3 regions of the [Clostridium] hylemonae DSM 15053 genome follow, and region 1 is predicted to be linked to each of the others. Evidence: predicted binding sites of a transcription regulator. Region 1 holds the regulator's gene; each other region holds the start of a gene.

Region 1 (10,343 bases):
GCTGGCGCCGAGCAGCATACAGGTAAATGCCCTGGCCTGCGGCGTCATTGATACAGAAATGAATGCTCAGCTGGATGAGGAAGAACGGCTGGCACTTGCAGATGAGATCCCGGCCGGCCGATTCGGCACTCCAGCCGAAACTGCTGAAATGATCTGGAACATAGCAACTGCCCCGCCATATATGACGGGGCAGATCATAGGTATAGACGGGGGCTTTTAACACAGATCGAGCTCTACCGGACAGTGGTCTGAACCCATGACATCCGTGTGTATCCTGGCATCCTCCAGGCGCTCTTTCAGACTTTGTGATACACAGAAATAATCAATGCGCCAGCCCGCATTCTTTTCCCTTGCCCGGAACCGGTAGGACCACCAGGAGTAGATCCCCTCCTCATCCGGATAAAAGTAGCGGAATGTATCAACAAAACCGGACGCTTTTATCTTGCGGAACTTCTCTCTCTCTTCATCGGTAAATCCCGCATTCTTTCTGTTTGTTTTCGGATTTTTCAGATCGATCTCTTCTGCTGCCACATTTAAGTCTCCGCAGAAAATAACCGGTTTCTTTTCTTCCAGCTTCTTAAGATAAGCAAGAAAAGCATCCTCCCACTCCATCCTGTACGACAGTCTGGCCAGTTCACTCTGGGAATTGGGCGTATACACTGTCACAAAATAGAATTCCTCAAATTCCAGCGTGATGACCCGGCCTTCTTTATCATGTTCTTCTATTCCGATACCGCACGTAAAAGACAACGGTTCTTTCTTTGTAAACACGGCGGTCCCGGAATATCCTTTCCGCTCTGCATAATTCCAGTATTGAAAGTAACCGGGTGTCTCCAGTTCAAGCTGCCCCTCCTGCATCTTTGTCTCCTGTATACAGAAAATATCTGCATCCGCCTCCTGAAAGAAGTCCATGAAACCTTTCTGCACACAGGCACGAATTCCATTTACATTCCATGAAATGCACTTCATTTATTGTCCTCCAATTATGTCTAGTCTTATTAATAATACACTTTTCTCAGAAACAGACCTCTCGCCGGCGCAAGAAAGCCTGCCAGACTTCTGTCCTCCGCCGCGATCACGACCGGGAGCATGGCTGAGTCCCTTTTGCCGGTCCCGATCTCCAGCAGCGTGCCGGTCAGTATCCTGACCATATGATAAAGGAAGCCTGTCCCGTAATAGGTGATACGGACTTTATCTCCCGTGCTTACAATTTTTATATTCGTGATCCTGCGGACCGGGTCCCTGCACTCCTTGTCATCCGTAAAGCTTGTAAAATTCTTCACTCCGACAAGATACTCGACCGCATTGCGCATCGCCTCGATATCCAGTTTCTCAGGATAATGGTAACAATATCTGCGGGAAAAAACATCCGGCTTCTCACGACAGTCGATGTAATATTCATACTTCTTGCCCTTTGCGCTCTTGCGGGCGTGGAATCCGTTTTTGACGAGCTCTGCCTTGACGATCCTGATATCCTCCGGCAGATATCTGTTCAGTGAATCCTTAAACTCCTGCGGATCATAAAGCTTGGACAGCTTGACGCTCGCCACCTGTCCGCGGGCATGTACCCCGGCATCTGTTCTTCCCGAGCCGTCCACATGCACTCTGTAACCAACCAGTTTCCCAATGCTCCACTCCAGCACGAACTGGATCGTATTGTCTGTCGTGGCCTGTCTCTGCCATCCCTGATATCTGCTTCCGTCGTACGATACGGTTAATTTATACGTTCTCATCTGCATCTCACCCAATCTGAATCTACGTCTGTTCTCTGTTACTTATCATCATCTGTTTGCCCGATTATTATGTATGCTTTTTGAACCGCTTACGTTCAATAAGTATGTCAAAAATAGATTTAAGTTCCATTTAAGCTCCTGTTCTCCTGAACAGAATAAAAAGGAAGAAGCAAATGAATCCTTTGCTTCTTCCTTATTCTAACACTATACGACATATTTCGTAAATACCTTCTTACACGTATTCCTAATTATCCAGGATTTTTTTCAGCTCATCCATAAAAGTATTGACATCTTTGAACTCTCTGTACACAGAAGCAAACCTGACATAGGCCACCTCATCCAGACTTTTCATCTCTTCCATGACGATCTCACCGATCGTACTGCTTGGGATCTCCTTTGCCTCAAGGCTGAAGATCTTCGTCTCGATGGCGTCAACCGTCTTCTGGATGGCATCCGCAGATACCGGGTGCTTATAACATGCGCGCAGGACGCCGTTCTCTATCTTCTTGCGGTTGTACTGTTCTCTGTTGTTATCTTTTTTGATAATGATGAGCGGGATCGTCTCCACTTTTTCATATGTGGTGAACCGCTTGCCGCACACGTCGCAGGAGCGTCTTCTGCGGATGGAACTTCCGTCCTCCGCCGGTCTGGAATCTATGACTCTTGTATCTAGGTGGTTGCAGTATGGACACTTCATCTTGACCCAAATCCTTTCTTCTGTAATACATATAGTATATCTGCTGTACGGACAGAAGTCAAACAACATTGCCAGTTTTTCCCTTTATTTTTTCTCCTCATGAATTTCTACCAAAATGACATCCGGACCGATTCTTTTGATGCACTTGCACGGGATAACATACTCGCTCCCGTCCCCGAAAAAACCGCAGAATTTTCCTGACTTCGGAATAATGATCGCCTCCACGTGGCAGCCGCAGTCATCCAGTATCAGATCCGCCACAAATCCCAGTCTCTTACAGTCACATGTATTGATCACTTCTTTATCCTGAAGCTCACTCAGTCTCATACAATATCCGCCTCCCGAATCGCGCAGAATGCACAAGGGGGCCAGACCCCTTTTGAAAGGGGTCTGACCCCCTCCGGCCGCATCTGCTTCTTGTTTACAGTATATGCAGCCGGATATAAAGTGTCAGACATTCATAACTTTTTCGCTCTGGAAAGCTTTTACGATCACGCCGAGGAGTACGCCGCCGATCACAAGCGTCTCGATGAGTGTTATGCCGTACTGCAGCATAGACACATTCTGCCCAAGTATCCCCTTCATCACGAGCGCACTGTTATACAGCGGTATATAATAGTCCGTCTGTGTCGGGTCGCCGGTGGTGAACATCGTCAGCAGCCCTACCACAAGCACGAGCATATATGCCGGCATCACATATGTACTTGCCTCCTTGGTCGACTTGGCAAATACGGAGATAAGGGCGATGATACTGGAGTACAGGAAGGCTATCGCCACAAGCAGCGCTCCGAGCATGACTACCTGCTGTACACTCAGGCTGATATTCAGCCCGTCGGCTCCCGAGCCGGTCATGGACTTCATCATCAGAGGCGCACAAACTACCATCGCAATGACATAGATGAGGGAAGATATCCCGGAGATCGTCATGAGTGAAAATACTTTTCCAAGGACGATTGAACTTCTCTTTACCGGTGATACGAGGAGGCTTGCCATCGTTCCTCTCTCCTTCTCGCCCGCGATCATATCAGTGCCGATACCCATGGCTCCCGCAAATAACAGAATCGTAATAAAATATGGAAGCATCATTCCGATCGCCTTGCCGCTGGCTTTATCATCATCCTGTATGATCATTTCATCGTTGTCTGAATTTACCGTAAACACCGTGAGCTGAGTCAGATCTCCGACGCGCCCCGCCAGAAGTGTCTGGCGGTATGCCTCCAGTACGCCTCCTGATATCTCTTCATAGGCCGCCTTGGAATAATCCTCAGACGGATTGTAATAAGTCTTCACCTGGGGCACAGCCATACCCGGCTCATAATCGCGGACCGCGCTCTCAAAGCTGTCCGGAAATTCTATGATCAGATCTGCCCTGCCTTCGAGGATATCTTCTTTCGCTTTTTCCATCCCGCCGCCGTCTATCCTCTTTGATTTGAATTCCTGTCTGCTCTCACCGAGAAAGGCTTCAAAACTGGAAGGTTCGTTTGCCACATATACAACTGCTTCGTGTGATTCAATATCATCTTCCATATTGGTAATAAGTCCGCTTATGATCGTCATGATCAGTACCATGATCAATACTGGGAGAAAAAATACGGAAAACACCATCTTCTTGTCTTTAAAAATTCTGGCCATCTCTTTGCCGAATATCTGCTTGATTCCATTCATCTTACATTTCCCCCTTTCGTTCCTTATATAATTCAAAGAACGCATCTTCCAGATCATCTGTGCCGGTCATATTAAGCAGTTCCTGAAGTGATCCCTCCGCCACTTTACTGCCGTCTATTATCACGCCGATACGGTCACAAAGCTTTTCCGCTTCGGACATGATATGCGTCGATACGATGACAAGCTTTCCGTCTTCTCTCAGCTTCCGCAGATAATCTGTAACACTCCTGGCCGTGACAATATCAAGCCCGTTCGTCGGTTCATCAAAGATGACAATATCAGGGTCGTGTACGAGGCTGACCGCGATCGCCGCCTTCTGCTTCATTCCGGTGGAAAGCTCCTTGATCTGCTTGTGGGCAAAATCTTTGATCCCGAAATATGTAAACAGCTCTTCCTTGCGCTTCTCCAGCACATCCTGCGGAACGTTATGCAGCCTGCCGAAAAATCCGAACATGTAGTCCACGTCAAACTGTTCATCCAGCTTTATATCGCTTGTGAGAAATCCGATGCTCTCTCTCACCGCCTCCGGTTCTTTCTGTACTTCGTGGCCGCCGACATAGATCTCGCCATCCGATGGCTTGATCAAAGTAGCGATACATCTGAGTGTTGTCGTCTTTCCAGCGCCGTTTGGTCCCAAAAGGCCGTATATCTCCCCTTCGCGCGCGGTCAGGCTCAGATTATCCACAGCAGTCTTCTTCGGATTCTTTGTCTTGGATTCCAGCATCTGCTTCTTATTCAGTTTATAGATTTTCGTCAAATTCTTAATCTCGATCATAACCCTGCTCCTCATTTTTTCTGTATTATTATGTTAATACAATAATATTTCTTTTTCTCCTGTTTGTCAACATAATTATAACGAACGGGACGTAATTATTTTCATCACACCGCCGCACACCGCAGAAAATGCCGTCACGACTACAAGCGTATAAAATACAATATAATTATAATATCCGGCAATGACGGCCGCCGTCATGAATACGGCGATACATGTTCTGTATGCTTTCGCCTGGCCTTTTGTACATATTTCAATTGTCCGCTCGTCATGTTCTTTAATATACAGCTTCCGCAGATATTCCCGGCTCCCAAGCGCCTTAGCGGACACAAAGATCCCGTAGAACATTACACCGGCCCACACAGTGAACAGTCCGGCCTGGAACCCCTGAAAGAAGCTCCCCGCATGTTCGGACGGGTCCATCGCATCGGCCCTCATGTAGCTTATCACGATCACCGCGACGGATACTAATGCAAATATACTTTCTAATATTATGCTGCGTTTTAATTTTTTCCTATACTCTTCCATATTCAAATATCCTCCACATCTGAAAAGTCAAACACATCTTCTATCATTACGCCGAAGAACCGGGCTATCTTATATGCCAACACGAGAGATGCCGTGTACTTTTCCCGCTCCAGCGAGATGATGGTCTGCCGGGTGACTCCGACCGCCATGGCCAGTTCTTCCTGTGACAGTTTATGCGCCTTCCTGAGCTCCTGTATCCGGGTTTTCATATATCTTTTATCCTCTTTCTCTGTTTTGTACAGTACGCTTTACACCTTTAGTATAGTTTGCTTTACATAATATGTCAAGTGTATTTTACATTAAATTCAGTGCGGAGAGCGCAGAAACGGGAAGGCACCAGGCCTTCCCGTTAAATGTATTTCGCTTATTTCTTATTCTTCGATATCTATAACAGACACCGGACAGCCGTCTCTTGCGTCTTTTGCTGTGCTTTCGCATTCCGGCGCCACGTCGGCATACGCCTCTGCAATACCGTCATCATCAAAACGGAAAACTTCCGGGCAGACAGCCACACAGGCTCCGCAGGAAATACATCCTTCATTTACTCTGGCTTTCATGGGTCATTCCTCCTCGCATTTTTCCATAGTATGTCCCGCAAAACTCCAGGTTATTCAAATTTATTTTATGACTGTGCCGGTCTTTCCCTTCAACGCTTCTTCCAACTTGTCAAATGATGTGATGAGCGCGCTCCGGCCTTCCCTCTTTTCAATGAATGCCACAGAAGCGCTGAACTTTGGAAGCATGTTATATTTTCCGAAATGGCCTGCCTCCATATATTCTTTCGCCTGCTCCAGCGTGATCTCTCCAAGCTCTTCTTCCTCCGGCCTTCCGATATTGATCTTAACCTTCTCCACACTCGTGAGAATGATCAGCTCATCCGCATCGATCTCCTCTGCCATCTTCCCGGCAGCCAGATCCTTTTCTATCACTGCGCTGGCGCCCTTTAGATGGTTGTCCTGCTGCAGCACAGGTATCCCTCCTCCGCCGCACGCAATGACGATCTGGTCCGCATCCATGAGGGCCTTGACAGCGTCGATCTCCACGATACTCACCGGATTCGGGGCTGACACAACGCGGCGGTACCCCTTTCCAGGCTCTTCCACAACATAGTTTCCTTTTCTGCGCTCTTCGTTGGCCTCCTCCGCCGTCATATAGCGGCCGAGTACCTTCGTCGGTGTATAAAAAGCTTCATCATAAGGGTCGACAACGACCTGTGTCAGTATCGTGCTGACCGTTCTGTATATCCCCCGGTTCAGCAATTCCTCACGTATACCGTTCTGCAGGTCATAACCGATATACCCCTGGCTCATGGCAGAACAGACAGACATAGGCGCCGCCGTATAATCCTGATGCACCCTTCCAAATTCATTCATAGCGGTGTGGATCATACCGACCTGTGGTGCATTACTGTGGGTGACCGCCACCTGATATCCGGCTTCTATCAGCCCGGCGATCGTTCCGGCTGTATATTTCACCGCTTCTTTCTGTTCCGGCAGCGTCGTTCCAAGCGCCCTGTGTCCCAGTGCTACTACTACTCTCTTTTTCATAATCTATACCTCGTTTGATTTAATGGCGTACATAAAATATAAGAAAATTATATTATCTTTTTACGATAAATGCAACGCCTTTATTTCCATTATATCTCCGTATAAAGCCCCGGAAGCAGCGGTTTCGGCATATATGAATCAAAAAACGTCAGCCTTCCGGAAGGCGAAACGCTGACTGTCTTGGGTACTTCAATGCAGCTTGTGCCTGTGAGATAAGAAATGCAAAATCATTTCTTGATTTTTTCCGCCTCATGGACTATAATATTTCTTGTGCAGATATATGCGCAGATGTAGTTCATCGGTAGAATGCCAGCTTCCCAAGCTGGAGAGGCGGGTTCGATTCCCGTCATCTGCTTTGGCAGAAAATATTCAATGAAAAAAGCAATCAGACCTTTTTACCAGGTTTGATTGCTTTTATTCTTACTGTTGAAATTTCTGTATAATTATCACGATACTCCGCACACTAACAGCGGAGGTGATTCCATGGCATCTTATGTTGCCCCTGCAATAAGGGATAAGTTTGAATCATTGTCTATCAACTTGAAAAACTGTATCCTGGAACGTGACGTCCGTCTGGAGAATATACATGACCTGATCCATGTTCTTGAGGATATAGTTAAAGATGGGGAAGCAGAGTAATCTGTTTCCCCATCTTTCATAAAACTTGTCGATTATGGACTATTCTCGTCTGTTTATTTCTATTTTTATCTTTTTCGTTCCTTTTATCCCTATTTTATTGTTACATTAGATACAATTACTTATTGCCCTCAATTATTATGGAAGGAGGAAGAAGTGTGGAAGAAATCAACAGCCTTATATTTAAGCTTGGGATTCGCTCAACATACCAAGGTTTCTATTATCTGCAATATGCTCTTCATCTATGTATGCTTGACGAACGTTATCTGCTTTCCGTATACAAATCGCTGTATGTAGACGTAGCCAGAAAGTATAACACGAGCAGGGATAACGTCGAGCATTGTATCCGTACCGTAGTGTCAAACTGCTGGTATAAGGGCAATCAAAATTTTCTCGTACAGATAGCAGGATATCCGATTACTCAAAAGCCTACTAACGGAGAATTTATCGATATTCTGTATCATTATTTAAAGGCGCAGGAAAATTGACCGTCTGAAAGTAAGCTTAACGTTAGCCCAATGCATACATAAAACTCCAGGAACCCATTAATTTGTCAGGTAAAAAAAGCGGCGCTCTTCGCCGCTTTTTAATTATACCCATACGACTTCACAGTCTGCAACAGCCGCCTTTTATTCCTGCCCCGAGCGGCGCGCCAGTTCATAAACTTTCTGAAGCGCTTCCTCAGCCTCCACTGGATAATCGGGCTCTAAAGGCTTCTTGTCATTCCCGGAATCGGGGCGGTGAAAATATTTGTAAGACACGGTAAACATAAGTTTTGCGTTCGGTGTCTGGAACTGTAGCAGATCACCATAACTGGACGGCATCCCCCCTGACACCTCCCCCACCACATACCCGAGTTTATTATCTGCGATAGCGACAGCAAAATCTGTGGCAGCACTGAACGTTCCTGATGAAGTGAGTATATATATCGTGCCGTCAAAAACGAGCTCTCCTCCGCGCTCATTGGCGATTTTTTCTTTCTTATCTGTAATAAGAAACGGTCCGTACCTCACATCCACGTCACCGTATACATAATAATTGTCAACATTGATATAACGCAGAAATTCATTGATCACCTTAGAGTTTCCTCCGCCGTTGTCCCTCACATCTACCGCAATGTTTTCAATCTGCTTCTTCTTCACCTCCGTAAAAAATTCTCTTAAAGTATTTGCGTACATCTCGTCATATATACATTCCTTAAGGGTGAGAACCGCTGTGTTTTTCTCTTCATACACGTGATAGCTTACAAAAGGCTCTGTATCCTGGGGATTTATATTCTTATTCTCAAAGCGCAGCGTTTTCTCCACCTGACCGGCCGGTGTCTCCAGAACTACCGCAGTATCTTCTGATACGTCCGCGCCGAGAAATCTCAGATAGTCCTTCCTCACTATCCGGTTCTCATATAAAACAGAAGCAAATCCTTCCAGTTCATAAGATGACAGCCCGAGAAATGTCTTATAAAGGTCTTCTTCTCTGACACCTCCGATAGACAGTATACGGCTGCCGTCATACTCTCCTCCGACACATATAAGGTTTTCCCCTGTTTTTCTGCACCGGAACAACAGCCGCGGCACTGTTTGCGCGTAATAGGGCATAACCGATGTGTGCCCGTCCTTCATACGGGCCATGATTCTGGATATGGACCGCCATAATTCCAGCATACTGACACTGCTGCCCATCGCCTCTTTTTCTTTGTCTCCCTGCCGCTTTACCTCATCCGGGAGCCCTTTGATACAGGCAGGATGCCTTGATTCGATATGAGACAGGATATAATCTATATCCTCCACCGCCTGTTCTTTCGTCAGCATGTCATCTACAGCCAGGGAAGCCTCTGCTTCTTCCGCTGTTCCCCGGTGCGGATTCATCCATATTTGATAGGCTGCAAAAAAGAGGATCATAATTGTAAATATGGCAAGCAGAACCTTTCCAAGTGTCTTATTTCTATTCTCCATATTCCCTCCCGTTCATCCCTTTTTTATATATAATACAAGTATACCTTACAAATTTCTCATAATCAATTATGGATGCTTTACACTCTGCGGCAATTGATAAAATAAAACTCCCTGCTTACTGCCTTCTCCTATTTAAAGAGTATCCCCAATTTTGCCGGCGGCTTCCATAAGCGACAAATACAGATTGTTTTCTACACTGTAAATGTGCTGGATCGAATCCGACATTTTCTTCAGGAGTGCCGTATCTCCTTCAAGAGAAAGCTGCCACAGATCATCGGCCAGGTCATCCCACTGTTCTGAGACACGGATAAACTGTCTGCCTGCATGGGCGACTTTGTCATTCTGCAGTATATCTGACGCTTCCAACAGAAATCCTCCGTACATTCTGCGGAACAATCCTCCCCCTGTACCGCCCGCTTCATTGATCTGAAAATAATTTACCATTCCGGTCTTCTTCAGTTTATCTGGACTGAATTTTTCCCATCTTAATATTTCCCTTGAAAACTTCATGATTCCGCTCATTCCAAGAAGCCGCGCGGGAGGCGTGAGCATCCCTTGGCATGTCTCTGTTATGGCCTCCTGCAAAACGTCTTTTCCCACATTCGTGTAACCGCTGAAATCAAATGTCAGATATTTATTGTTGGCCGGAAACGGCCTGTGTGAACTGCTTCGTGCCTCTTCCAGCTCGCGGAAACTGACAAGATGATAATCTTCTGCAGTCCGGCCTCCTGGAATTCTGATAGGATTATCATGATTGTCCCGGTCGCTTATCCGGTACTTCTTCTTTAAATCATCATAGCCGTATAATACAAC
Region 2 (10,343 bases), 720 kb from region 1:
ATCAGCGCCCTGGACACCTTCAGATAGATTCCGGTCAGCGTCGGAAAATAATAATCATTTGCCTCCTCTATCATATCCAGTATGGAAGTCGGCAGGATCATGGCGGACGGTGAATTGTCGACAAGAATAACGACCTTCCCCTCCAGCAGACAGGCTGCCGCTGTGTCGGGCCGTTCGGTAAACTTGAACTTCGGGAACGGATTGAACCACTTTCTCTTATACAGACATTCTGCAAGACTCTGCTGGTTCATCCTCAGGTCGTCCGTCTTGATGGACTTTATTCTCGTCATGACCGTGTTCAGAAGTTCTGTGTCCACCCGGTCTTTCATATAACAGATCGCCACATCCGTGCGCGAACTGTCACCCACCTCCAGCATCTGCATTGTAAGGTGCGGATCCCGGATCCTCCTTCTCATCAAGGCAGTATTAAATACAATCGTCTCAACAAATCCGTCCCTGGATCCGCGCAGTGATTTATCTTTGTCCGGCTCCTCCACACTCCGCGCCGGATATGTTCTGCAGTCTATGGCGATACAAGCCTCGTAGCCCTCTATAAACAGACAAGTAACACCGGAGAGAATATTGCGCAGTACCTGGTCAAAATCCCCGATGATATCTACTTCCACATAAGGGATGCATTCTCTCGCAAACGCCGTTGCGTCTGCAGGCATATCTTCCTCCGTCACCTTAAACATGGAATCCATGATCTTCAGCATGGATTCATCTTTCGTAAATCCGTCGATAAAGTAAAAGGACGCGACCCTTCCCCCTATCATCATATCCCGCTGTATAATATCAAAACTGTCCTGCACCGGCAGAACCTTGTTCAAATATTCCGTACTTTCTTCTCTCGATGCAGTTACTTTCTTCTTTTCCGGCATAACAGTCCCTCCATGAATGTGATAAGATAATATTCCACGGTTAGACTGCCCCGAAAACTCAGAAAATATACTATCGGGGACAGGGCAAAAGCCGGTTGGGGACGGGGGTTTTTTAAAAAACCCCCGTCCCCAACCGGCTTTTGCCCTGTCCCCGACCGGATCTTGTGTTAATTTGAAGTGCTCCCAAATCCGCCGTTCCTGATTTCGGTCACATCATCGTCCATTGTAATTCCATACTCGACGAAGATTCCCTGCATGAATCCTGCTCCGGCTTCCAGTTCAACTGTTTTTTCCTCATTTGTATCATTTGTTATTTTTGCAAAAATATGCCCTTCGTTGTCCGAATAAAAATAATCGCTGTCTATAATGCCTACCGTATTGTTGAGCTGCAGCCTGTATTTGAATCCGAGCCCGCTTCTCGGGTAGCATTTCAACACCCAGTTATCCTGCATCTCCGCGCGTATCCCTGTAGGGATCTTTACAGTCTTTCCCGGATGGAGCACGACCGGAACCGGGGTAAAGAAATCGTAGCCGGCCGAACCGGCCGTCGCTCTTTTAGGCAGACGGACCGCATCGTACACTTCCTGTATCTCCTTATCTTCAACCGCACCGAACGTGTCTCTGAAGTCTTCTTTAAACTGTTCAAAACTCACTTTGTGAAACTGCGCAACTCTCTTAGCCATGTAGCACTATCTCTCCTGTCTTCTTTGTATTTTTAACATCGATCACCATCTGGTTGCTGCTTCCTTTCCAGTGGAGCGTACTGTCTTTTTTCTCTTCAACAAACTCACCGTCCACGAGCACATCCACATAATCGAACACTTCCAGGTCTTTGATCTCATCCCAGACGCTGCCTGTATAGAGCCAGATCGTCTTATCCGGATACTTCTCTTTGACCTCTCTCGCCAGATCTGTTATCTCTTTTATATTTGCTTCATGGAGCGGATCCCCGCCTGAGAACGTCACTCCGTTCACATAATCCTTTCCAAGCTCCGCATATATCTCCTGCCTTGCGTCTTCATCAAAGAGCAGGCCATCGTCCGGGTTCCACGTCACCTGATTGTGGCACCCTTTACAGCCGTGGGAACATCCGGATACCCATAATACAACGCGCAGGCCGTCACCGTTGAGCATATCATCCTTCGTAATATTATGATACCGCATCTTCTACATACTTTTCCTTTCTGCTATTTCTGCCATCTTGGCCGCATTGAGACGTGTGTCTCCCTTGACTCTCGAGTAAGAAAGATATCCGTTCATACGGTCTATCTTCGTCAGATTCTTGCTGCCGCACACCGGGCAGACATCCATGGACAATTCTTCATGCCCGCAGTCATCACAGTAGGACAGAGAGAGATTTACCCCCTCGTAAAATCCTTTTTCCATCGCCCGTCTCACAAGCGCTTTTATCGCCTCTTTGTTGTAGTTGACCGGGTACTTTACATACTGGATCTTCCCGCCGTTGCTCAAATTCCAGAATCGTCCTTCCAGATCCTGCTTCTGGATCGGCGTGATCTCCTCCGACACATGGCAGTGAAAACTGTTGCTTACATATTCCCGGTCAGATACATTCTCAATAATACCGTACTTTTTGCGGAACTGCTGTATCTGCACGCCGCACAGGTTCTCTGCCGGAGTACCGTAGATGGCATAGAGATGCCCGTCTTTTTCTTTATATTCATTGATCTTGTCGTTGATGTGCTGCAGCGTATCAAGCGCAAACTGCCCGTCCTGCGCAAGTGACTTCTTATTATGTAACTGCTGCAGCTCGTTCAGCGCTGTGATGCCAAATGACGCGGTAGCAGACTTCAGTAGAGGTTTGATCTTGTCGTAAAGTCCGAGATGCCCCCCGTAAAATCCTCCTTCGCAGTACGCAAGCGGATTTGTGGACGCCTTCATCTCACCGAGATACTCATACGTCCGTATGTGCAGCTGGCGGATCAGCTCCAGATAATAGTCCAGCACCTCGTAAAATTCTCTGCTCTCCTGCTTCGCTTTCGCGTAGATCATCGGCAGGTGCAGGCTGATCGCTCCGATATTAAACCGCCCCACAAATACAGGCTCATCCTGTTCATCCGCCGGCTCCATCCCCCCGTTTTCATACCACGGGGAAAGAAAGGCGCGGCATCCCATCGGGCTTATGATCTTGCCGTACTTTTTATACATACTGGCAACATAACCGTCTCCGGTCAGGCTCAGCCAGTCCGGATACATCGTCTTCGCAGAACATTCTATGCCCGCCTCAAACAGATCCTCCAGCGGCTTTCCCGGTCCGTGAAGGTTCTCATCATACAAAAATACGATCTTCGGAAACAGCACCGGCTTTTTGTGGCCCTCTTTGCCCTGTCCGCTGCCGCGCACTTCCAGCATCTTCTTTGTCGCAAGCTTGCCGTACTTGTCTGTCACAGTGCCTGCCGTGACAGTGATAAACGGATAGTCTCCCCTGCTGGAGGACACAGAGTTGAACTTGTACTCCCATCCCTGAAAGCCCTGTTCCATCTCCTTTTCCAGATCTGCCCATGCGATATTCTGTACGGTCTCTTCCTCAAGACCGAGCCCCCTGTATTTTTCGATCAGCTTCCGGTGGGACTTCTCAGCGTAAGGCGCCAGGATCTCATCCACGCTTGGCACGGTAAAGCCGCCGTACTGCTGGCTTGCGGCGCTCAGTACGATGTCGCCGATCACATCGAATGCCGTGTCCAGTGTCTTCGGCTCATTGTACCAGAGATTCCCCATCTCAAAGCCGCCGTTCAAAACTGCCTTAACATCAAAGAGACAGCAGTTCATCGTATCACGCCTTGCGGACATGTCGTGAATATATATGTATCCGTCCCTTATGGCCTGGACTTCCTCCACCGTGAGAAAGAACTTCTTGTACAGCTCCTTGTTCAGCTCATTGAATATGAGACTTCTCTTCGTGGATACAAGCGCACTGTCGGTGTTGCTGTTCTCTTTATCCCCAATGTACATGATCGACTGGCTCTTCTTGTACACTTCATCCAGCATCTGGACGAAATCCTGCTTGTAATTCCTGTAATCCCTGTAGCTTTTGGCGACGACAGGATTCACTTTTTCAAGCGCGCCTTCCACTACATTGTGCATCTCAGCGATCGGAATCTCGGCAACATTTCTGGCGTCCACCTTCTCCTCCACGAAGCTGCAGATGAATCCAAGCTCCTCCTCCGTAAATTTTACGAGCGCCCGGTAGGCGGATTTGTTCACAGCCACCACGACCTTCTGCACGTTAAACTCTTCTTTTGTACCGTCCTTTTTTACTACTTTTACCTCATTTTTCATTCAGGCATACCTTCCTTCTCTCTGATGTCATCCTATATTTAGTATAGCCGTCAGGCATCATCACAATATCATGTGTTTCAACTCACCTATTAATATTACCATTCCCCATGTGGAGCGTCAATGACACCTCAGGAAAAATAATTCACAAAAATAGAGCCCGCAAAGGCTCTGCAAATTGTATATATTTATTTCCGTCTGAAAAGGGCCATAGAATGCGGCTGTTAATTGCCGCATTCTATGCTTATCTCATTGAACAGCTTCAGTATGTCATCCACTGTAATGCTCTCTTTTTCTTCTTCTTTTTTGTCCAGGATAACTTCCCCCTGATGCATCATCAGAAGACGGTTTCCATATTCCACCGCATACCGCAGGTTATGAGTCACCATGATCGTCGTGAGATGCTTCGCCTTAACGATCTTATCGGTCAGCTCCATGATGAGCTCTGCTGTCTTCGGGTCGAGAGCCGCCGTATGTTCATCCAGAATGAGGAACTCGATCGGCGTCATCGTGGACATAAGCAGCGCCATCGCCTGTCTCTGCCCGCCGGACAGTGACCCTACCTTTATATCCATCTTATCCTCCAGGCCAAGACCGAGCTGGCTCAGCTGTTCCCTGTAGTAGCCGATCCTTGCCTTATTCGTCCCTCTCCCAAGCCCGTACAGCCTGCCTTTATTATCCGCCAGCGACATATTCTCCAGGATCGTCATAGACGGACATGTCCCCATGGCCGGATTCTGGTATACCCTTCCTATCCGTTCATTTCTGCGGTATTCCTTTTCCTTCGTGATGTCCTTGTCATTGATAAGTATTCTGCCCGCCTCAAGCGGTATGCTGCCGCAGATGATATTCAGCATGGAAGTCTTCCCCGAGCCGTTGCTCCCGACAACAGAAAGAAACTCTCCCTGCTCTATCTTCAGATGAAAGTCGTGAAACAGACACATCTCATTGATCGTACCAGGATTGTAATATTTCTCGATTCCTCTAAGCTCAAGCATTCTTATTCACCTTCTTCTTTCTCTCCATACTTATGATAAGGATAATAAGGAACAGCACTGCGGTGATGAGCTTCATCGCCTGCGGTTCAAAGTTCTTAAGCGCGACCGCCACACATGCTTTATATATGACAGAACCGGCCAGGACTGCCGTCGTGGCCTTTAAAAACGTCACCTTCTTGAATATGCTCGTTCCGATGATAACACTTGCCAGCCCGATCACTATGGCGCCGGTTCCCATGGAGATCTCAAACACTCTCTCCTCCTGGGCAAACACACATCCCGCCAGCGATACAAGCCCGTTCGCGATAGCGAGGCCGAGGATCTTCACATTGCCCTGGTCTTTCGCAAGGGAGGTGACAAGTGTGTCATTGTCTCCGACTGCCCGCAGCAGATATCCAGACTTTGTTTTCAGATACAGATCGAGCAGCACCTTGCTGATCAGCGCCAGGATCAGTATGACGATCAGTGTCGTGTACGGCTTAAGCGCCTCCGGCACAATACTGCTGATCATATCATTCTTGAAGATCGTCTTCTGCGAAAACAGCGGTACGTTGGATGTTCCCGCGATATAGAGATTTACCGTCCAGAGCGCCGTCATCATGATGATCCCGGACAGCAGATCCCTTACCCTGCACTTTACATGAATGAGCCCGGTGCAGACACCTGCGAGTACGCCGGCCGCAAACGCCGCCAGTAAAGCCACGTACGGATTCACTCCCCGCGTAACGAGGGCGGCCGTGATCGCCGCCCCCAGCGGGAAACTTCCGTCAACCGTGAGGTCCGGAAAATCAAGTATTTTGTATGTGATATAGACCCCCAGCGCCAATATCCCATATATAAGCCCCTGTTCAATAATAGTTACGATCAAGTTCATGAAAATGCCTCCCGCATACGATTTATACTTTCTCTGTTACTCTGTTATCTCGTCAAAGCTCTCGACCGCATCTGCCGACAAAGTCTCCGGTACAGAGATTCCAAGATTCTCAGCTACTTTTGTATTTACATAAAATCCCGGTTCCGTGATGAGTTCAAAATTCATCTCAGAAGCTTTCTTTTCTCCTTTCAGCACCTGCGCTGCCATTTTCCCCGTCTGTCTGCCAAGCGCGATATAGTCAATTCCTTCCGCCGCAAGGCATCCGATCTTCACCTGCTCGATCTCGCTGCCAAACACCGGGATCTTCTTGCTGTTCGCTTTCTCAAGGATAGTCGGAAGAGACGCTACGACCGTGTTGTCCGTAAGGTTTGTGATACAGTCCACCTGGCTTAAAAGGTCGTCTGCGGCAAGGGATACGTCCGCTGTCGCCGTGATTCCTTTCTCCACAAGTTCAAAGTCATATTTTCCGACCAGTTCTTTGTATTCTGCGATCGCGGATACGGAATTCGCCTCGCTCGTTGTGTACATGATCCCTATCTTTTTTGCATCCGGAAGCATCTCCCGGATCATTTTCAACTGTTCTTCCACCGGAAGTTTATCGGATGTTCCGGTCACCTCTCCGACCGGTGTTCCCTCTTCATCCGCAAGCTCTGCCGCCACCGGATCGGTAACCGCGGTGTACACGACCGGGATCTGGCTGTCCATTGCCGCGTTGTATGCGCTCTGCGCCGTCGGTGTCGCTATGGCGCAGATCAAGTCTACTTTGTCAGACACGAAGCTGTCGGAAATCTGTCCTGCCGTTCCCATATCTGCCGCCGCGTTCTTATATTCAACGGTAAGATTATCACCTTCTTTGATGCCTTCGTCCTCCAGTCCTTGCAGAAATCCTTCCCTGCAGTTGTCCAGAGAACCGTGCTCTGCAAACTGTTCGATACCGATCGTGTAGTTCTCTTTCTCCGCGCTGCCGGATGATTTGGAAGAATCCCCGCATCCTGTCACTAATACTGCCGTCATCGCTGTTACCAATAATCCTGCTGTTAATTTCTTTTTCATTGTTCTTTCTCCTTTTTCTTTGATAGATTTTTTGTTTCTGTTAGGAGAGAAAATATTAGAGCGTACTGCGCGGCCTGCCGCAGGCATTTTGTGGCTTATGTTCTCTCAGCCGCGGGTGTCCTGCCTGGAATGTCCGCATTCTCTGCCACGCGCAAAAAACCGCCCCAAACCTTTAGGTTTGAGGCGGTAATAATTTACTCTTATTATCGCGGTACCACTCAAATTGACGAATCGTCCACTTTTCTCATGTACTAACATACACTCCTGATTGATAACGGGTTCGGTTCCCGACACACCATACTCTCAACTGATTTCAGGCTGCCCTCGAAAGTCCATTCAACTATCTCCTTCATACGGCAATCGCACCACCTGCCGCTCTCTTGGATGTTGTAAGATAATCTACTCCTCTTTCTCAACGGTTTTTCTTATTTACAACTTATACTTTAATTCACCAAAGTGCATTTGTCAAGTCAAATCTGATTTTTTCTAATCTTTGATAACCGGTACCGGTGTATCGTCTTTCGCGTCGAGGTCGTTTATGTACTTCTTCGTCTCTTTCACGATAACATTGGACAATAACAGTACCGCAACAAGGTTTGGAATAGCCATCAGCGCATTCAGCGTATCGGCGATCAGCCATACAAGGTCAAGAGCTATGATCGGAGCGATCGCTGCAACGAGCAGATAAATTATACGATATACGAACATAACTTTACTGCCTGCAAAATATTCCACACAACGCTCTCCGTAATATGCCCATCCAAGAATCGTAGAGTAGGCAAAGGAGATGATGCCAAGTGTCAGAATAACAGGTCCGAGGTACGGAATCTGGCTAAATGCCATAGATGTAAGAACACCGCCATTTTCAATCGTATCTGCGTTAATAGATGGATTCTTCATGATCGTCGTAACGAGTACAAGGCCTGTCATAGCACAAACAACTACTGTATCCCAGAATGTACCTGTGGATGATACGAGCGCCTGACGAACCGGGTTTCTCGTCTGAGCTGCTGCCGCCGCGATAGGCGCAGAACCCATACCAGACTCATTAGAGAATAATCCTCTTGCAGCACCCATCTTCATGGCTATCATAAGACCGCCGCCCACAAGACCGCCTGCCGCGGAGCCAGGTGTAAACGCAAGTCTTCCGATCGTTGCAAGTGCAGGGATGATGAAATCATAGTTCATACATAAAATAACAATACATCCGATGACGTAGAAGATAGCCATAAAAGGAACTAACTTCTCACATACTCTGGCGATAGATTTGATTCCACCGAAGATAACGATTCCGGTAAGAACTGCAACTACGATACCAACCGGCCATTTTGGAATGCCGAGGTTTTCGTTACATACAGTTGCGATCGCGTTAACCTGTGTCGCACAGCCGATACCGAAGGATGCAAATCCTGCCAGCACCGCAAAAGTAACACCGAGCCACTTCATGTTAAGTCCGCGTTCCAGAGCCCACATGGCACCGCCCTGCATACGGCCGTCTTCTGTCTTCACTCTGTACTTGACTGCGATCAATGATTCAGAATACTTTGTCGCGATCCCGAATACACCGATGAGCCAGCACCACAATACTGCTCCTGGTCCTCCGATCGCAATGGCCGTACCTACACCGATGATATTACCGGTTCCGATAGTCGCTGCCAGAGCGGTCGTAAGTGCTCCGAACTGAGATACTTCACCTTCTGCTTCCGGGTCTTTTGTCACCGACAGTTTAATACCCTTTGAGAGTGTCTTTCTCTGGATAAATCCTGTACGGATCGTCATAAATACATGGGTACCAAACAGCAGGATGATCATGAACCAGCCCCATACCCAGCCATTGATGGTTGTTACGAAAGAATTAATAGCATCAAACATATTATTCCCCCTTCTCTTTCCTTTGATTTTAGTATGCACTTTCTGATATAAATAGTACTACGATAAAAACAAACAGGTGTCGACATCTGTTGTCGACCGCCCCCCTGTATCACCTAAAAACATTGTACATGAATTTGTAGAAAATAGCAACTATCGTTATAATATTGACATTCAATTCGTCATAATGACGAAATAATAAAGATTATTCTTCATTTTTCAAATCGTTAAATAAATAACTAACGAATTTATCTCACAATTTGCGCGGCTATTTCCTGCCGACAGCAAAACAAAAAGACCCCGAAGGTATATTCCGCCTTCGGAGTCTTTGTATATTCTGTATAGGCTGTACAATGCAGTACTATATATCGTATGTTACGAAATCATATTAACATATAATTCCATTTCCTGCAAGCCCGTTTCGCATGATCTCTTTATACCGCCCTGTACTTTATATACCTTTTGCAGTATCTTTCTGAAGATGATCTTCCGTCTCTGAATACCTATGTACTTTGTCCTTCCTCAGCGTTGATAATATCGGCAGCTTCCTGTACGGTAAGATGATTCTCCCGAAGCAGCTCATATAAAGCTTTTAACTCCTGTTCCTGCTGTCTGGCAGCCACCTCGTCCCTCTGCCGGCAAAGCGCGTCCAGCCTGCCCTGGACCTTTGCGATCTGTTCATCCAGCGCCCCGAGCTGCTCTTCATACGATTTTGTCCGTCTGGCCATTTAATACTCCACTCCTTCGTCCATATTTTAGATTATAGGTAAAATATATGGACAGACTCCGTCAAATATGACCGAATCACTGCAAAAAAGCGGGTATCCGTATTTTTACTTTATTTTCTCCAGAATGATATGCGCGATCACTTCTGCGCCGCGTCCATCCTCCCTCATATCTGTCCGCTCCATAAAGTCTCTGCATTCTTCCCGGTATTTTCCGGCATCAAAAGACAGGATCCGGCAGGCAAGCTCCTCTTCGCTGCGTGCCGCAGGAAAGGGCAGTTCGTCGAATGAAAAATACAGCTCTCTTTCTTCCTCCACATATTCATTCAAGTCTTTTGCGAGCAGAAACACCGGCTTCCCTGTCAGCATAAACTCAAACATGCTCCCGGAATAGTCCGTGACAAGTAAATCTGCCGCCGCCATCAGTTCCTGCATATCTGGATAATCCGTCACCTCCCTCACCCGGTCTCCTTCCTCTGCCTCAGATACAAGGTCCGCCACATTTGGATGAAGTCTCTCAAAGCATACATACTTTCCCCCGAACCTCTTTTCACACGCTTTAAGGCACGGCCCGGCGCAGAACCGGTATACTTCCCTGTCCGCCCTGCTGCGGAAGGTGGGCGCATACAGCAGGATCCGTGTATCCGCC
Region 3 (10,343 bases), 920 kb from region 1:
AGTTGAGTTTGTTTGACGATAACCAATTCACTTAGAAGTCTGAAAATAAGGAGAATTTTGAAAGGGGTCAGACCCCTTCATATCACAGGGGTCTGACCCCTTTCAAAAAAGGAGGAGCTATGGGCAAGAAGGAAGTTAAGACGAATGCGATGCGCATTCTGGATCGTATGAAGATCTCGTACGAGTATGATACTTACGAATGTGATGAGTTTGTGGACGGGCTCCAGGTTGCCGACATGCTTGGTACGGACCGCAGTCTTGTCTACAAGACGCTGGTGACTGTCGGGAAGAGCGGGGGCTTTTATGTGTTTGTCATTCCGATCGAGGCGGAGATCGATTTTAAGAAGGCTGCCCGCGTCGTCGGCGAGAAGTCGCTGGAGATGCTGCATCTCAAGGACTTGACAAAGGTGACAGGCTATATCCGCGGAGGGTGCACAGCGATCGGGATGAAAAAGCAGTATCCGACGGTGATCCAGGAATCGGCACAATCTCTTTCTCATATGTATGTAAGCGGGGGTAAGCTTGGCATGCAGCTGAAACTTGCGCCGGAGGATCTTAGAAGAGCGGCAGACGCGTCGTATGCCGATGTCATACACGAGTAACCAAAACAGGCAGCACAACAGACAGGAGGAAACACAGATGGAATACCTTGGTAAAAATATTGATACAGTGATACTCGACATCGGCAATGTCCTCATCGACTTTGCCTGGGACCGCTACCTGGCTTCGTTCCGGTACAGTCCCGACATGTACGAGAAAGTGGCGGACGCCATGTTCCGGAACGAGGACTGGAACATGGGCGATTCCGGTCTGATCACGACAGAGAAATGGCTTGAACTGTTTATCGAAAATGCACCGGATGCAGAGCCCCAGATCAGGGAAGTCTTCGCACATTTCGGGCGCTCCATCCTTCCGTATTCCTTCACGGAACAGTGGATCCAATACTTCAAAGATCAGGGCGTTCGGCTCTACTATCTGTCCAACTATTCAGCCGAGATGTACCGTCAGTCAAAGGATCAGCTTTCATTTCTCAATATGCTCGACGGTGGGATATTCTCCTGGAAAGAGCAGATGATGAAGCCGGATCCCGCAATATACAGCCTGCTTCTAAAGCGGTATGACATAGAACCGCAGGAAGCTCTTTTCTTTGACGACTGCCTGGAAAATGTGGAAGCAGCACAGAAGTCAGGTATAAACGGAGTGTTATTTACTACAGATATTCCATTGCGGATGCTCGGAAAATGATGTAATATAGATAGAGAATTACGCAAGAAAACAATGGCAGTTATGGAGGATCACAGAAAAGATGAAGAAAGTTGTAAAGTTTGGCGGAAGTTCACTGGCAAGTGCCGCGCAGTTTGAGAAAGCAGGAACAATAATCAAAAAAGATGACTCAAGACGCTATGTCGTTCCGTCTGCACCCGGGAAGCGAACGCCGAATGATACAAAGGTCACAGACATGCTGTACAGCTGTTACGGCCAGGCCATCATAGAGGAAGAGTTTGAAGAGCAGCTCAAAGAGATAAAGGCAAGGTATAAAGGCATCATAAAGGGCCTTAAACTGGACTTGTCGCTGGATGCTGAATTCAAAATAATAGAAGAAAATTTCAGCAAAAAAGTCGGGAGAGACTATGCTGCCTCCAGAGGAGAATATTTAAACGGCATTATTATGGCCGCTTATCTCGGATATGAGTTTATTGATGCCGCAGAGATCATTGTATTTGATGAAGCAGGCGAATTTGACGCATTCTCTACAGATAAGCTTCTGTCCGAAAGACTTGCAGAGACAGAACGTGCGGTGATCCCGGGATTTTACGGTGCCATGCCTAACGGAAAGATCAAGACCTTTTCAAGAGGCGGTTCCGATATCACCGGTTCCATCGTCGCAAAAGCCGTGCATGCAGATATGTATGAAAACTGGACGGATGTGTCCGGGTTTTTGATCGCAGATCCGAGAATCATCCGAAATCCCAAAGCAATTGATGTCATCACATACCGTGAGCTCAGAGAATTGTCTTACATGGGAGCCACCGTACTGCATGAGGATGCCATCTTCCCTGTCCGAAAAGAGGGGATTCCGATCAATATCCGAAACACGAATATTCCGGAAGATAAGGGAACACTCATAGTAGAAGGAACGTGCCGCAAGCCGAGGTTTACGATCACCGGTATCGCCGGGAAAAAAGATTTTGCCTCTATCACTATAGAAAAAGCAATGATGAACTCCGAAGTCGGATTCTGTAAAAAAGTGCTGGAAGTATTTGAAGATAATGATATTTCTATCGAGCATATGCCGTCCGGCATTGACACAATGACGATTTTTGTGCATCAGGATGAATTTGAGGAGAAAGAGCAGAAAGTGATCGCCGGTATACACAGGGCCGTGGAACCGGATTTCCTCGAGCTGGAATCTGATCTTGCACTTATCGCCGTCGTGGGCCGCGGAATGCGCGCGACCAGAGGCACGTCAGGACGTATATTCTCAGCGCTGGCACACGCCAATGTAAATGTAAAGATGATCGACCAGGGCTCCAGTGAGCTTAATATCATAATCGGCGTACGAAACCATGATTTTGAAGCCGCGGTAAGGGCACTGTACGATATTTTTGTGACAACGCAGATATAATAAGACAAGGGGAGGTCTGCAATGAATATTTTATTTTTTCTGAAACCCAAAAGTGAGCTGGCTTACATATATGATTACCATACACTCCGTCAGGCGCTTGAGATCATGGAATACCACAAATATTCTTCCGTGCCCATATTGAACAGGGACGGCAAATATGTCGGTTCCATCACAGAGGGAGACCTGTTGTGGGGACTGAAGCGGCTGGATCTGATGAATCTCCACGACGCTGAGGATATCAGTATCATGAAGATAGACCGAAGACTGGACTACCAATGCGTCAACGCAGAATCCAATATGGAAGATCTGATCGGCAGAGCCATGGAGCAGAATTTTGTTCCTGTAGTGGATGATGAGGAGCATTTTATCGGCATTATCACGCGCCGTGATATTATCGGCTACTGCTATAATAAACTGAGCGACTGTGATAAACGCTGAACAATGCGTGCCTCTGCAGGCAGGGACGGACAGATATAACAATAAAAGGATGAGAACAATGACGATAGATTTTCACACACATATGTTTCCTGACAAAATCGCGGCAGGAACGCTTGACTTTCTCGGGTCGGTCTGCCACATAAAACCATATACAGACGGTACGTACGAAGGACTGAAGGCATCCGGCAAGGCAGCCGGGGTCGATTTAAGCGTTGCACTTCCCATCGTGACAAAGCCGTCACAGTTTGCATCCATCAACCGGTTTGCATCGGAACACCAAAATGGCAGTATCCTTTCATTCGGCAGCGTTCACCCTGACAGTGAAAACTATAAAGAACAGCTGAGACAGATCAAAGATATGGGGATAAAAGGGATCAAGATACATCCGGATTATCAGGAAGTATATTTTAACGATATACGCTATAAACGGATCGTCGAGTATGCCTCGGAACTTGGTTTTATCATAAGTGTTCACGCCGGGAAAGACCCGAAATGTCCGGACGATGTTCACTGTACCCCGCAGATGGCCGCGGAGCTCATCCGTGAAGTGCAGCCGGAAAAACTTGTGCTAGCCCATCTCGGCGGCAATTTTCAGTGGGATGAAGTAGAAGAGTGTCTTGTCGGAAAGCATGTCTATTTTGACACAGGCGTTGTATTCGGCAGGATCTCCGACGAGCAGTTCATTAGAATTGTCAGGACCCACGGCGCAGACAGAATTCTGTTTGCAACAGATTCTCCATGGGCCGGACAGAAGGAGTTTGTCGATTATCTGAAATCTATGGACCTTACCGACGAAGAAAAGAACAGTATATTGGGAGAAAATGCGCAGCGGCTTCTTGATCTTCAGTAAACCAAGAAAGGGCAGGGAATGGCCTATGAAAAGACTGGCACCTGTATTTGTTTTGATGGCCTCGGTACTTTGGGGCTCCATGGGAATTATCACGAGATACGTGGCGGCAATAGGGTTCAACACAAGACAGACCGCCGCAGTAAGGATAACGTCCGCAGCGGTCGTGCTCATACTGTTCCTTCTTATCACAGACCGGAACAAACTTAAGATAGACAAAAAGGATCTCAAATGGTTCCTGGGCACCGGCCTCGGAAGTCTTTTTATCAATAATCTGGCATATGCTGCCACTGTGCAGAGGGCATCTCTCTCCGTGGCGGTAGTGCTTCTTTATACCGCGCCGTTTTTTGTTATGATCATGTCCGTCATCTTTTTTAAGGAAAAGTTGACGGTACAGAAAATAGCAGCTTTATTCCTGTCGTTTGCGGGATGTATACTTGTGGTAGGGCTTTCAGGAGCGAATGTAGGCGATAACGCACTCGTCACGCTTCTGATCGGCCTGAGCGCAGGCTTCGGCTATTCGCTTTACAGTATTTTCGGCAAGGTTCTAATGGGAAAATATGAATCGCTCACTGTCACAGTATATACCTTTATCCTTGCAAGTATTGCATCGCTCCTCATTGCACAACCGCTCTCCATGGGAAGGATCATAGCCTCCAATGCCTCAAAAATGCCTGTGACGGTCATTGGAAGTGTCATCACGCTCGCGCTGCCGTACATCTGTTACTCAACGGCTCTTAAATATATCGAGAGCAGTAAAGCGTCTATTATTGCGTCCTTTGAAGTGGTGGCCGCAAGCCTTTTTGGCGTTGTCCTGTACCGCGAGACACTCGATCTGTTTAACCTTGTCGGAATCATATGTGTGGTGGCTGCGCTCGTAATACTGCAGCTGAACCCTAAAAAATCACAGAGAGACCAAAATGAATAATCATACAGAAGACAATAGTTCAATATTTCCATCTCAAGATCTGCCGGCAAGGGAATCAAATCATACGAAAAAACTGAACAACAACAAAGGAATACTAAGTATCGTATCAGCATTTCAGTTCTTTTACTTACATGTCTGCAGCACAGGCACGGTCCGGCAAATACAGGGCGTGTAAAGTATGTAACCCGTAAAACGGGTGGTTTGCTCTGAAGTTATAAGCCTCTGTTACCGGCCAGTGCCTAAAGACGCTGGCTTTCACTTTGTTCAAGTTACTATGCCTTTGACTCGTCGCCGCCCTTCAAAGGGCGTTTGTACTACTTTGTTACCCCAGACTAAAGCCCATAAACAACAGAAGGGAAACGGCCGCGGTAAAACCCACGGCCGTTTCCCTCTATCATTAACCTCTGTTCTACAGAAGATTTATGTTGTGTGAAGAAGCTTCCTCAAGCATTTCTTTCGGCCATATGGACGACTGAACTTCTCCGATATGCGCTTTCCTCAGATATAACATACAGATCCGGGACTGGCCGATACCGCCTCCGATCGTGTAGGGAAGCTGTCCGTTAAGCAGCAGTCTCTGAAATTCAAGTTCTGCCCGGTCCTCGCAGCCGGCAGCCTTAAGCTGGCGCCGTAGCGCCTCCTCGTCCACACGGATGCCCATGGATGAAAGTTCAAGTGCAATGTCCAGAACCGGATAGTATACGATGATATCGCCGTTTAATTCCCAGTCGTCATAGTCAGGCGCACGCCCGTCATGTTTTTCACCGGAGGAAAGCACCTTGCCGATCTGTGAGATAAACACTGCGCCTTTTGCCCTGGCAATGCGGTATTCACGTTCTTTTGCGTCGGCGCCGGGATACAAGTCCTCAAGCTCCTGTGAGGTGATGAAGGTTATTTCATCCGGAAGAAATGGTTCTATGTAGTTATATCTTCTCGACATGAATTCTTCCGTCTCTTTCAGCGCAGAATATACTTTACGTACTGTGTACTGAAGTGTCTCTGTATTCCGCTCCTCTTTTGAGATGACCTTTTCCCAGTCCCACTGGTCCACATAGATAGAGTGGATATTATCGGTATCCTCGTCGCGGCGGATCGCGCTCATATCTGTGTACAGACCTTCCCCTGAGTGAAAATCATAGCGCTTCAGAGCGTAGCGTTTCCATTTTGCAAGAGAGTGGACGATCTCAGCCGGCGCATCCTCCTGCTCCCTGATACCGAAAGATACCGGTCTTTCTACTCCATTGAGATTATCATTAAGACCTGACTCCGGCTTTACAAACAGAGGGGCAGAGACACGTGTCAGGTGTAAGGATTTGGCCAGCGCGCGTTCAAAGTGGTCCTTCACTTCTTTGATCGCGACTTCAGTTTCCCGGATAGTAAGAGGAGATGTGTAGTTGTCCGGGGTGATTAAATGTTCCATATGTAAGACTCCTTTGCGTATTATTCTACCTTTTAATGTATACTTACAGACAGGCTTAAGTCAAGCGATTCTTGATGCGGATTTTACCACGGCAGAATAAAGCAGGAATTTTGTGGAAAGAACTTCATCTTGATAAATACTATATGTTGTGATAACATCTGATATATCCACAATAAATTGCGATATATGGAGGAAGAACAATGGAAGACATAAAAATAAAAGGACTAAATCAAGTTCTTGCACATATACAAGGAGATTTCAAAGAGCCTGAATATGACCTGGCACAGCTGTACCAAAAATACGCGTCTCTTCAAAAACCCGGGCTGACGGACAAAGAACAGCTTTCCCTGCTTACAAAGGCTGCGGTAGAACTCACGACCCAGGAGGCGCCGGGCTGGGAAATGATCGCGGCACGGCTTTTGTATGCCGGTTTTCGCGACAGCCTGGAGGATGCCATGAAAAGCCGCGGCATCAGAAGCTTTTATGAAAAAATCGTATATCTGACAAAAGAGAACCTGTACGGCAGTTATATACTGGAACATTACAGCAGACAGGAGATAGAAGCGTTCGCCAAACTGATCGAGGAAGACCGAAGCCGGCTGTTTACATACTCCGGCCTTGACCTGCTTCTTAACCGTTATGTTATCCGCACACGAAAGGGTGTTATCCTTGAGACCCCTCAGGAGATGTTTATGGGTATCTCCATGCATCTGGCCATGAAAGAAAAGGAAAACCGCTCAGAATGGGTAAAACGGTTTTATGGCATGCTGAGTCTTCTGAAGGTGACGATGGCTACTCCGACCCTTTCCAATGCCAGAAAGCCCTACCATCAGCTCTCATCCTGTTTCATCGACACGGTCCCGGACAGCCTGGACGGCATTTACCGGAGCATTGACAGCTTTGCGAAGGTGAGTAAATACGGCGGCGGAATGGGAATGTATTTCGGAAAAGTGCGGGCAGGGGGCAGTGCCATCCGCGGGTTTGAAGGAGCGGCGGGCGGCGTTATCCGCTGGATCAAGCTTGCAAATGACACTGCAGTTGCCGTGGACCAGCTGGGCGTCCGGCAGGGGGCAGTTGCCGTGTATCTGGACGTATGGCACAGAGACCTTCCTGAATTTCTGAAGCTTCGGACGAACAACGGCGACGACAGGATGAAAGCGCATGACGTATTTCCGGCCGTCTGCTATCCGGACTATTTCTGGAAAATGGCCAGGGATCATATAGAAGGCGACTGGTATCTCATGTGCCCCCACGAGGTACTGACTGTGAAAGGGTATGCGCTTGAGGACTGTTACGGCAAAGAATGGGAAGAAAAATATCTGGACTGTGTAGCGGATGAGAGGATATCCAAGCGGGTCCTGCCCATAAAGGAGATCATCCGTCTCATCATACGCAGCGCCGTGGAGACCGGTACTCCGTTTGTCTTCAACCGCGACGAGGTAAACCGGATGAATCCAAATGGCCACAAGGGCATTATCTACTGCAGCAATCTCTGCACGGAGATCGCACAGAACATGGGCGCGGTGGAAGAGGTCAGGCAGAGTATCGAGACCGTGGACGGAGAGACCGTTGTCGTAACTGTCACAAAGCCCGGTGAATTTGTCGTGTGCAATCTGGCAAGCGTGTCACTTGGACATATTGACGTGTCGGATGAAAAAGAAATATACCGCACCGTATCCTCAGCCATGCGCGCGCTGGACAATGTCATAGACCTCAACTTCTTTCCGGTCCCGTACGCAAAGCTGAACAATGAAAAATACCGCCCGGTCGGTCTCGGCGTCAGCGGTTATCATCATATGCTCGCAAAACATGGGATCCAGTGGGAAAGCGAAGAGCACCTGGCATTTGCCGACAAGGTGTTCGACACACTGCACCGTGCCGCCATAGCGGCGAGTTGTGATATTGCGGAAGAAAAGGGTGTCTATGCCTGCTTTGAGGGAAGTGACTGGCAGACGGGTGCTTACTTTGACAAGCGGAAGCTGACCGGAGCGGCCTGGGAACAGCTTCGCGCACGGGCAGCCTCCTGCGGCGTAAGAAACGGATATATGCTGGCCGCGGCTCCGACGAGCAGCACGAGTATTATTGCCGGCACTACAGCCGGGCTTGATCCGGTCATGCACAGGTTCTATCTGGAGGAAAAGAAAAACGGACTCGTGCCAAGGGTGGCTCCGGAGTTATCCATGGATACATTCTGGTATTACAAGAATGCGCATCTTATTGACCAGACATGGTCTGTACGAGCCTGCGGTGTCAGGCAGCGGCATATCGACCAGGCGCAGAGCATGAACTTGTACATTACAAACGAATATACTTTTCGGAACGTACTCGATCTGTATCTCCTTGCATGGGAGTGCGGGGTTAAAACGGTCTATTATATACGTTCCAGAAGTCTGGAAGTGGAAGAGTGTGATGTATGCTCTTCGTAAGGCATGTTTGACAGAGAGGAGAATATTATGGCAGAATTGATAAAGAAAATGCTTTTTAATCCGGACGGAGATACGGATGTCCGAAGCAGAAGGATGATCGGCGGCAATACGACAAATCTGAATGACTTTAATAATATGAAATACACGTGGGTCAGCGACTGGTACAGGCAGGCGATGAATAACTTCTGGATTCCGGAGGAGATCAGTCTCGGAGTGGACATCAAGGATTACCCTCGTCTTCCCGCCGAGGAACGCAGGGCTTACGACAAAATTCTTTCTTTCCTTATCTTCCTGGACAGTATACAGACGGCAAATCTTCCACATATAGGAGAATATATCACCGCAAATGAGATCAATCTCTGTCTGTCCATCCAGACGTTCCAGGAGGCGGTGCACAGCCAGAGCTACAGTTACATGCTGGACACCATCTGTGAACCACAGAAGAGAGAGGAGATTTTGTACCAGTGGAAGGAGGACGAACACCTGCTTCTGCGCAATGAGTTTATCGGCAGCCTGTATAATGAGTTTCAGGAGACAAAAAGCGCCCGGTCGCTTGTACGGACTCTTATTGCCAATTATATACTGGAGGGTGTATACTTTTATAGTGGATTTATGTTCTTTTATAATCTTGGAAGAAACCAGAAGATGCCCGGCTCTGTACAGGAGATCCGTTATATCAACCGGGACGAAAACACGCATCTGTGGCTGTTCCGCAGCATGCTACAGGAGCTGAAAAAAGAGGAACCACAGCTGTTTGCTGCGGAAGATATAAAAATGTACCGCCAAATGATACGGGAAGGCTGTGAACAGGAGATACGGTGGGGACATTATGTCATCGGAGATAAGATACAAGGTCTGACGAAGGATATGATAACAAGCTATATCCGGTATCTCGGAAATCTCAGATGTACCGGACTTGGATTTGAACGTATATATGAAGGGTATGACACAATACCGGAGAGTATGCGCTGGGTGGAGCAATACTCCAACGCCAATTTAATAAAGACAGATTTTTTTGAGGCAAAGAGCACCGCCTATGCCAAGAGCAGCGCACTGGTCGACGACCTGTAACCGTGGTTTTGCAGAAATGACGGAGGGAAAATGATATGAAACAGAGAAGCAGCCTTTTCTATGGATCCCTGATCCTGACGCAGAATATTCTGCTCGGCGTCGGCAATCCAATCGCCAAGTACGGGATGTCGTCCTTTCCGTTCTTTTTGTACGTGGCCGTGCGCTTCCTCATGGGAAGCCTGTTTCTCATTCTCCTGTTTCATAAAAAGATATTTAAGGGGATGAAGACTTCCTTCTGGATGCCCGGTACGCTCATCGCGGCGCTGAACGCAGGCGCGTATATCCTCGGGACGCTTACATTCAAATATACGACGGCGACCAGCGCGGGATTCCTGTTTGCGCTTCCTGTTATATTTACCCCGTTTCTCATGCGGTTCATCTCTAAAGTAAAAATAGAAAAGAAAAAATACATACCGATATGCATTGTAGTCGCAGGGACGTACCTGCTCTGCTGCGGCAGCGGAGGGTTTGTGTTCGGCCCGGGAGAGGCTATGGCTGTAACGAGTTCTTTTCTTGTCGCCTGCGTTTTTGAGTTCAGTTCCCACTATCTGGAACATATGGAGCCTTTGCTTCTGGCGGCATACCAG

What was found. Region 1 encodes NrdR, which represses ribonucleotide reductase genes. Its sites were predicted from a motif close to CACAANATNTTGTG; they were not measured.
Region 2: the regulator NrdR is predicted to act here: its motif matches at 4,240-4,253, upstream of nrdD (anaerobic ribonucleoside-triphosphate reductase).
Region 3: the regulator NrdR is predicted to act here: its motif matches at 6,397-6,410, upstream of LAJLEIBI_RS08640 (ribonucleoside-diphosphate reductase subunit alpha).

What each region holds. Positions count from the first base shown of each region.
Region 1 is NZ_CP036524.1:2,800,201-2,810,543, forward strand. It holds gene fabG (3-oxoacyl-ACP reductase FabG) at 1-220, shown strand, start outside; gene xth (exodeoxyribonuclease III) at 217-969, opposite strand; gene truA (tRNA pseudouridine(38-40) synthase TruA) at 999-1,733, opposite strand; gene nrdR (transcriptional regulator NrdR) at 1,978-2,430, opposite strand; gene LAJLEIBI_RS13065 (YlmC/YmxH family sporulation protein) at 2,515-2,757, opposite strand; gene LAJLEIBI_RS13070 (ABC transporter permease) at 2,881-4,095, opposite strand; gene LAJLEIBI_RS13075 (ABC transporter ATP-binding protein) at 4,097-4,870, opposite strand; gene LAJLEIBI_RS13080 (hypothetical protein) at 4,946-5,395, opposite strand; gene LAJLEIBI_RS13085 (helix-turn-helix transcriptional regulator) at 5,398-5,604, opposite strand; gene LAJLEIBI_RS13090 (ferredoxin) at 5,767-5,952, opposite strand; gene arcC (carbamate kinase) at 6,013-6,942, opposite strand; tRNA gene LAJLEIBI_RS13100 (tRNA-Gly) at 7,227-7,297, shown strand; gene LAJLEIBI_RS18110 (hypothetical protein) at 7,426-7,581, shown strand; gene LAJLEIBI_RS13105 (sporulation initiation factor Spo0A C-terminal domain-containing protein) at 7,719-8,066, shown strand; gene LAJLEIBI_RS13110 (S41 family peptidase) at 8,208-9,530, opposite strand; gene LAJLEIBI_RS13115 (BtrH N-terminal domain-containing protein) at 9,663-10,343, opposite strand, start outside.
Region 2 is NZ_CP036524.1:2,083,368-2,093,710, forward strand. It holds gene LAJLEIBI_RS09665 (spore germination protein) at 1-881, opposite strand, end outside; gene LAJLEIBI_RS09670 (dCTP deaminase/dUTPase family protein) at 1,049-1,564, opposite strand; gene nrdG (anaerobic ribonucleoside-triphosphate reductase activating protein) at 1,557-2,045, opposite strand; gene nrdD (anaerobic ribonucleoside-triphosphate reductase) at 2,049-4,178, opposite strand; gene LAJLEIBI_RS09685 (ABC transporter ATP-binding protein) at 4,400-5,173, opposite strand; gene LAJLEIBI_RS09690 (ABC transporter permease) at 5,166-6,047, opposite strand; gene LAJLEIBI_RS09695 (ABC transporter substrate-binding protein) at 6,084-7,100, opposite strand; T-box leader at 7,277-7,525, opposite strand; gene LAJLEIBI_RS09700 (alanine/glycine:cation symporter family protein) at 7,587-8,972, opposite strand; gene LAJLEIBI_RS09705 (hypothetical protein) at 9,473-9,697, opposite strand; gene LAJLEIBI_RS09710 (CDP-glycerol glycerophosphotransferase family protein) at 9,803-10,343, opposite strand, start outside.
Region 3 is NZ_CP036524.1:1,883,042-1,893,384, reverse strand. It holds gene LAJLEIBI_RS08685 (SPL family radical SAM protein) at 1-35, shown strand, start outside; gene ybaK (Cys-tRNA(Pro) deacylase) at 120-602, shown strand; gene LAJLEIBI_RS08675 (HAD family hydrolase) at 640-1,245, shown strand; gene LAJLEIBI_RS08670 (aspartate kinase) at 1,307-2,626, shown strand; gene LAJLEIBI_RS08665 (CBS domain-containing protein) at 2,648-3,064, shown strand; gene LAJLEIBI_RS08660 (amidohydrolase family protein) at 3,123-3,914, shown strand; gene LAJLEIBI_RS08655 (DMT family transporter) at 3,940-4,839, shown strand; gene asnA (aspartate--ammonia ligase) at 5,249-6,259, opposite strand; gene LAJLEIBI_RS08640 (ribonucleoside-diphosphate reductase subunit alpha) at 6,460-8,685, shown strand; gene LAJLEIBI_RS08635 (ribonucleotide-diphosphate reductase subunit beta) at 8,713-9,756, shown strand; gene LAJLEIBI_RS08630 (DMT family transporter) at 9,792-10,343, shown strand, end outside.